One region of the Pseudomonas sp. TE31087 genome, then DNA from elsewhere that is predicted to be linked to it. Evidence: predicted binding sites of a transcription regulator. Region 1 holds the regulator's gene; each other region holds the start of a gene.
The links. The regulator FliA, encoded in region 1, starts transcription of late flagellar genes. The targets are predictions, from matches to a motif close to CTAAAGTTTNNNNNNNNNNNGCCGNTAA.
Positions count from the first base shown of each region.

Region 2: a site for FliA is predicted at 1,107-1,134, ahead of ACZ899_RS13205 (flagellar protein MotY). Genes of this name have one in related genera too.
Region 3: a site for FliA is predicted at 1,222-1,249, ahead of ACZ899_RS10460 (methyl-accepting chemotaxis protein). Genes of this name have one in related genera too.

Region 1 is NZ_JBXVNN010000001.1:100,662-102,859, reverse strand. It holds gene ACZ899_RS00455 (protein phosphatase CheZ) at 1-446, opposite strand, end outside; gene ACZ899_RS00450 (chemotaxis response regulator CheY) at 466-840, opposite strand; gene fliA (RNA polymerase sigma factor FliA) at 945-1,685, opposite strand; gene fleN (flagellar synthesis regulator FleN) at 1,682-2,198, opposite strand, start outside.
Region 2 is NZ_JBXVNN010000001.1:2,933,157-2,935,354, reverse strand. It holds gene pyrC (dihydroorotase) at 1-1,040, opposite strand, end outside; gene ACZ899_RS13205 (flagellar protein MotY) at 1,171-2,148, shown strand.
Region 3 is NZ_JBXVNN010000001.1:2,343,924-2,346,121, reverse strand. It holds gene ACZ899_RS10460 (methyl-accepting chemotaxis protein) at 1-1,146, opposite strand, end outside; gene ACZ899_RS10455 (hypothetical protein) at 1,768-2,055, shown strand.

The sequences.
Region 1 (2,198 bases):
TCCACACGCTTGACCAGCTCACGGAATTCCGGCGCTGCCACCTCGCGGCGCATGAAGCGCTGCCAGTCGGCGGACAGGCTCTGGGCCTCGGCGGCGAGGTCGTTGAGCACCGGGGTGCACGCCTCCGCCAGGTCCATGGTGCGGTTGGCCGCACCTTCGGTGAGGCGAACCACGTAGGAGAGGCGTTCGGCGGCGTCGGTAATCTGCGACACTTCCTCGGCCTGCGGCATGGACGGGTCGATCTGGAAGTTGACGATTGCACTGTGCAGTTCACGGGTGAGCTTGCCGACCTCCTGGTACAGCCCGCGGTCGCGGGTCTGGTTCAGTTGGTGGATCAGCTGCACCGCATCACCGAACCGGCCGCGCTCGAGGCTCTCGACCAGCTCCTGGGCATGCTTCTTCAGGGTTGATTCAAACTCACCCAAAGAGTTGTTGGTTGACTCCATTGCGCCCCCCAGACGTGACTCAGCCGTTGACGCGTTCGAAGATCTTCTCGATCTTTTCTTTCAGCGCCAGGGCGGTGAAAGGCTTGACCACATAGCCGTTTACGCCGGCCTGGGCAGCTTCGATGATCTGCTCGCGCTTGGCTTCGGCGGTGACCATCAACACCGGCAGGTGCTTTAGGCGCTCGTCGGCACGGACCGCGCGCAGCAGGTCGATACCGGTCATGCCCGGCATGTTCCAGTCGGTTACCAGGAAGTCAAAGTGCTCACTGGTGAGCATCGGCAGTGCCGTGTTGCCGTCATCGGCTTCCTTGACGTTGGTGAAACCCAGATCACGCAACAGGTTCTTGATGATCCGCCGCATCGTCGAGAAGTCGTCAACGATGAGGATTTTCATGTCTTTGTTCAATTAGACCTCCAAGCAGTCTTAAACGCGCTCGGCGCCGAGCGCGCACTCAATCAATTCGGCACCACAAAAAAACGACTGCATCGAACCTTGGCTCAACGCGCCCGCCATTCACCCAAGCGACTGCGCAGACGTGCCGCGCACTGGCTGTGCAACTGGCTGACACGCGATTCGCTGACCCCCAGCACCTCACCAATTTCCTTGAGGTTCAGCTCTTCGTCGTAGTACAGCGCCAGCACCAGGCGCTCGCGTTCTGGCAGGTTGGCGATCGCCTCGGCCAATGCGGCCTGGAAGCGCTCGTCCTCCAGGTCCCGCGCCGGCTCCAGCTGGTTGCTGGCGCCATCCTCGTGCAGCCCCTCGTGTTCGCCGTCCTGCAGCAGGTCGTCGAAACTGAACAGGCGACTGCCCAGGGTGTCGTTCAAAATCCCGTAGTAATCATCGAGACTCAATTGGAGTTCGGCAGCAACCTCGTGATCTTTAGCGTCGCGCCCCGTCTTTGCTTCAACGCAGCGAATCGCGTCGCTGACCATGCGCGTGTTGCGGTGCACCGAGCGTGGCGCCCAGTCACCCTTGCGCACCTCGTCGAGCATGGCGCCGCGGATGCGGATACCGGCATAGGTCTCGAAACTGGCGCCCTTGCTGGCATCGTATTTGTTGGCCACTTCCAGCAGGCCGATCATCCCGGCCTGGATCAGGTCCTCGACCTGGACGTTGGCTGGCAGGCGCGCCAGCAGGTGGTAGGCGATACGCTTGACCAGTGGCGCGTAGCGTTCGATCAGCTCGTACTGAGCGTCCTTGGCGGCCTTGCTGTACATCTTGAAACCACTCGCGTTCATAACACTGGCCCTGCACTGGTGGGCTGCACCAGGCGCTCGACGAAGAATTCCAGGTGCCCGCGCGGGTTGGCAGGCAACGGCCAGCTGTCGACCTTCTGCGCGATGGCCTTGAACGCCAGCGCGCACTTGGAGCGCGGGAAGGCCTCGTAGACCGCCCGCTGCTTCTGCACGGCCTTGCGCACACACTCGTCGTACGGCACGGCGCCGACGTATTGTAGGGCGACGTCGAGGAAGCGGTCGGTGACCTTGGTCAACTTGGCGAACAGGTTGCGCCCTTCCTGCGGGCTCTGGGCCATGTTGGCCAGCACGCGGAACCGATTCATCCCGTAGTCGCGGTTGAGCAGCTTGATCAGGGCGTAGGCGTCGGTGATCGAGGTGGGCTCGTCACACACCACCAGCAACACTTCCTGGGCCGCGCGGACAAAGCTGACCACCGAGTCACCAATACCCGCAGCGGTGTCGATCACCAGTACGTCGAGGTTGTCGCCGATCTCGCTGAAGGCCTGGATCAGG
Region 2 (2,198 bases), 2.8 Mb from region 1:
TTGTCCTCCAGCAGGCGCCAGCGCAACTTCTCACCGGCGCGCAAGGGGATCACGGTGTTGTCGCCGAACGGCAGGCTGTCCGGCGCGGTCCATTCCTCACGCACCAGGGTGATGGTGTCGGTGTTGCGCGCCAGGCCGTAGAAGTCCGGGCCGTGCTTGCTGGCGAAGCCTTCGAGCTTGTCCAGGGCGTTGCGCTGTTCGAACGCCTCGGCGTACATCTCGATGGCGGCATAAGCGGTGTAGCAGCCGGCGCAGCCGCAGGCGGCTTCCTTGGCATGCTTGGCGTGGGGCGCCGAGTCGGTGCCGAGGAAGAACTTCGGGTTGCCGCTGGTGGCGGCATCCAGCAGCGCCACCTGATGGGTGTTGCGCTTGAGGATCGGCAGGCAGTAGAAGTGCGGGCGGATACCGCCAACCAGCATGTGGTTGCGGTTGTACAGCAGGTGCTGGGCGGTGATGGTCGCACCGACGTTGGCCGGCGCTTCGCTGACGAACTGCGCGGCGTCGCTGGTGGTGATGTGTTCGAACACCACCTTCAGGGTCGGGAAGCGTTCGACCAGGCGGCGCATGTGCTCGTCGATGAAGCGTTTCTCGCGGTCGAACACGTCGATCTCGCTGCGCGTGACTTCACCGTGCACCAGCAAGGGCATGCCGGTTTCGGCCAGGGCCTCGATCGCCGGGAAGATATTGTCGATGCTGGTCACGCCCGAATCGGAGTTGGTGGTTGCGCCGGCCGGGTAGAGCTTGGCGGCGTACACGATCCCGCTGGCCTTGGCGGCCCGCACATCGTCGGCGCTGGTGCGGTCGGTGAGATAGAGCACCATCAGTGGCTCGAAGCGGCTGCCGGCGGGGCGTGCGGCAAGGATGCGCTCACGGTAGGCGGCGGCCTCGACGGCGTTGCGCACCGGCGGAACCAGGTTAGGCATGATGATGGCACGGGCGAAGGTGCGCGCCACGTCACCGACGGTGTGGGGCAGGACGGCACCATCGCGCAGATGGATGTGCCAGTCGTCGGGGCGCAGGAGGGTCAGGCGATCGGACATTGGAGATTCCAGGCGGGTCGAACTCAGAAGCCAATGCTACCGGAAAACCCCTGTTCGAGCACGGCTATCAAGTTTTCCGACGGGCGACCGATAGCGTTCAGGTAAGTCGTCGGAATTTGTGGAGCCGCCCGTGCGCCAGCGTTACCTAGCCCTGTTCACCCTCGTTGCCAGCCTGCCGGCCGGGGCAATGACCTTCCAGACCCGCGTGGAGAACGTCGCCTGGAAAGTCGAGGGTGACCAGTTCGAATGTCGCCTGATCCAGCCGATCGACGGTTTCGGCAGCGGTGAGTTCGTGCGCCGTGCCGGCGAGCAGCCGACCTTCCAGCTGCGTTCGGACAGCAATGTCCTGGGCGCTGGCTCCGCCACCCTGCTGGCCGCCGCCGCGCCCTGGCAGCCCGGGCGCGGCGACATCAACCTCGGTGCGGTGCACATGGCCCGTACCGGCGTGCTGTTCACCTCCAGCCAGGGGCAGGCCAGCCGCCTGATCAACGGCCTGCTCGATGGTCGCAGCACCGTGGTGCGCAACTACCGGGGCGAAGGTGGTCGGCCGATGGAAGTGCATGTGATGCCGGTCAGCTTCGCCAAGGCCTACAGCGACTACCAACTGTGCGCCGCCAAGCTGCTGCCGATGAACTACGACCAGATCCGCCAGACCCAGGTCGGCTTCCCCGGCGGCGGGATCGAGCTGGACAGCTCGGCGCGCGCCCGTCTGGATGTGCTGCTCGACTACCTGAAGGCCGATCCGACGGTCAACCACATCGAACTCAACGGCCACTCCGACAACAGCGGCAATCGCCTGACCAACCGCGACACCTCCCGCCGACGGGCCCTGGCGGTGGCCGACTACCTCAAGGCCCATGGCGTGCCGGAAGAGCAGATCAGCGTACGCTTCCACGGCGAACGCTATCCGTTGGCCAAGAACAACAGTGCCGCCAACCGGGCGCGCAACCGTCGGGTGAACATCCAGCTCGAGCGTGTAACGCCGGTCGAGAAGCCGGTGGAGAAACCGGCAGCGCAGGTGCCCCCGTCGGCCCCGGCACCCGCCGCCACGCCTGCGCCAACGACGCCTGCAGCCGCTGCCACGCCGTCCGCTCCAGCGAAATCCTGAGTGCGACAGCGGGTCGCGCTCTCGACAATTCCTGTCGCTTTGTCGTCACA
Region 3 (2,198 bases), 2.2 Mb from region 1:
CGAGGCTTCGTGCAGGTTGGTCGAGGCCGCGCCGATGCGCTGGATCAGCTGGCGGATGGCGGCGAGGAACTTGTTGAACCAGCCGGCCAGCTCGGCGGTTTCGTCCTTGCCCTGCACCTGCAGGTCGCGGCGCAGGTCGCCTTCACCCTCGGCGATCGACTGCAGGCCGATACTGACCTGGCCGATCGGCTTGACGATCACCCGCGAGAACGCCGCCGCCACCAGGGCGAAGACCAGGGCCAGCACCACCACGATCAACGCGGTGACATAGGTCATGCGTGTGGCCGCGGCCATCACCTCGTCGTACTCGATCAGGCCGACGAAGCGCCAGCCAAGGCCTGGCGAGGTCCACACGTTGGCCATGTAGCGCACGCCGTCGATAACCACGTCGGTGGAGCCCTGGGAAGTGGCCGCCAGTTGCGCGTAGGGTACGCCGAGGTCCTTGAGCTGCTTGAAACCGTGGCTGGCGTTGCGTGGGTCGACCAGCACGGTGCCGTCCTCGATCAGCATCACATAGCCGCTGTCGCCCAGCTTGATGCTCTTGACCAGCTCGGTGAGGTTCTTCAGCGACACGCTGACCACGAACACGCCCTTGGCCTTGCCGGCCTCGTCGAGCAGCGCCCGGGCGGTGCCGACCAGGGCCACGTCATCCTTGTCGTAGTAATAGGCGGCGGTGCGCACGGTCTTGTCCGGGCTGGCCATGGCGGCCTTGTACCAGGGGCGGGTGCGCGGGTCGTACTTGGCCAGTTGCGGGTCGTCCGGCCATTTGGCGTAGCTGCCGTCCTCGAGGCCGATGGACAGGATCGCCGCCGCCGGGTGGGTGGTGCCGTAGCGGGCGAAGGCGTCGATCACCCGCTGCGCGGCCTCGGGCATCGGCTGGTTGGCGGCGTCGGCGCCGGTGTAGTCCTTGAGCGAGGTAACCGAGGTGTATACAGGATCCTTGGCCATTTGATCGACGTTCTGCAGCGTGCCATCGAAGAACTGGCGCATGTTGCCGTCGATCTGGCGGATTTCCCGGGTGCTGCCGTCGAGGAACTGGTCGACCGCCTCGCTGCGGATGTTCAGCACCGAGATCCCGCCGACCAGGGCCACCGGGATGAAGGCCACCAGTACGAAGGCCAGGATCAGTTTGTTTTTTATTTTCATGGTGACGCCCATCCGTGAGAGTGAAGGGTGTACATGGCCGCTTCGATGGAGTGGTGGCCACTTGCTACCTTTTCTGTTTCGGCGGGCGGAATATAAACCTTTAGTAGATGTTTCGTGTACAGGAAAATTAGAAATTGTCCTGACTTTCAGGGCAAGTAGCAGGGCAAATAGGAGGAGATGCGTGGGAGCGGGCTTGCCCCTCGATGAGGCCAAGACAGTTGTTTCAAGCGGATTACTAAGACTTTCCCTATTTCACGTAGGACGTTTCCCAAGCATGCTTTTACGGCCTTTCAGCTGTTGTTCTGGCCAGTCGCGCTCCTTAGTCTTGTCCTGTCGTTGCCAATTCAACGACCGGGTGTGCAAGCCCGTACAGGTACAACGCGAAAGCGCTTTTGGGCCTTGCCGGCAGTCTGCGGTTCTGGCCCTCCAATGGCGGCTATGCGTGGGAGGCCCTTGGGCCTGCCGAGTTCCTGTACCCTCGGTCTTGCACACCTGCGTATAGCTGCCACCTATTCGAGTGCAAGCGGATTCAGGCAGTTTTCCCATGACGGTACAGGAGTGCTGAACCATGCTGAAAATCGTGCCCGACCCACCCCGCCCCTTGCCCCGGGAGGTTCGCCCATGACCCTCGATACGACCACCCGAACCTCCCGGCCCACCACGGCCAACGCCCATTTCGGCACTTGCCACGACGCCCATCCACCGATGTTCTCGGTGCATGCCGGCATTGATGGCGAGGATGCGCTGGTGTGCGCGGTAGCGGCCTTGCAGGCGGCCTACGAAACCAACGCGATGGCCCTGGAAAAAGCCAGCGAACCACTGCGCAGTTTGCTGGTGGCGACGGAGAACTCCCTGGAGAAAGGGCTGGCCTTGACGTCGGCTGTGCTGGATGGGATAGAGCGGGGTTGATCGGGTCGCTCAGGTACTTTCGGCGCCAAGGTTGTTGACTGTATGAGGGCCGCCAGGTGTCCGCCGCAATCCTTGCAGCGCCTATCAGATCGAGCGCCGCCCGCGCGGCGCATCGCGGATGAATCCGCTCCTACATCTGTTGC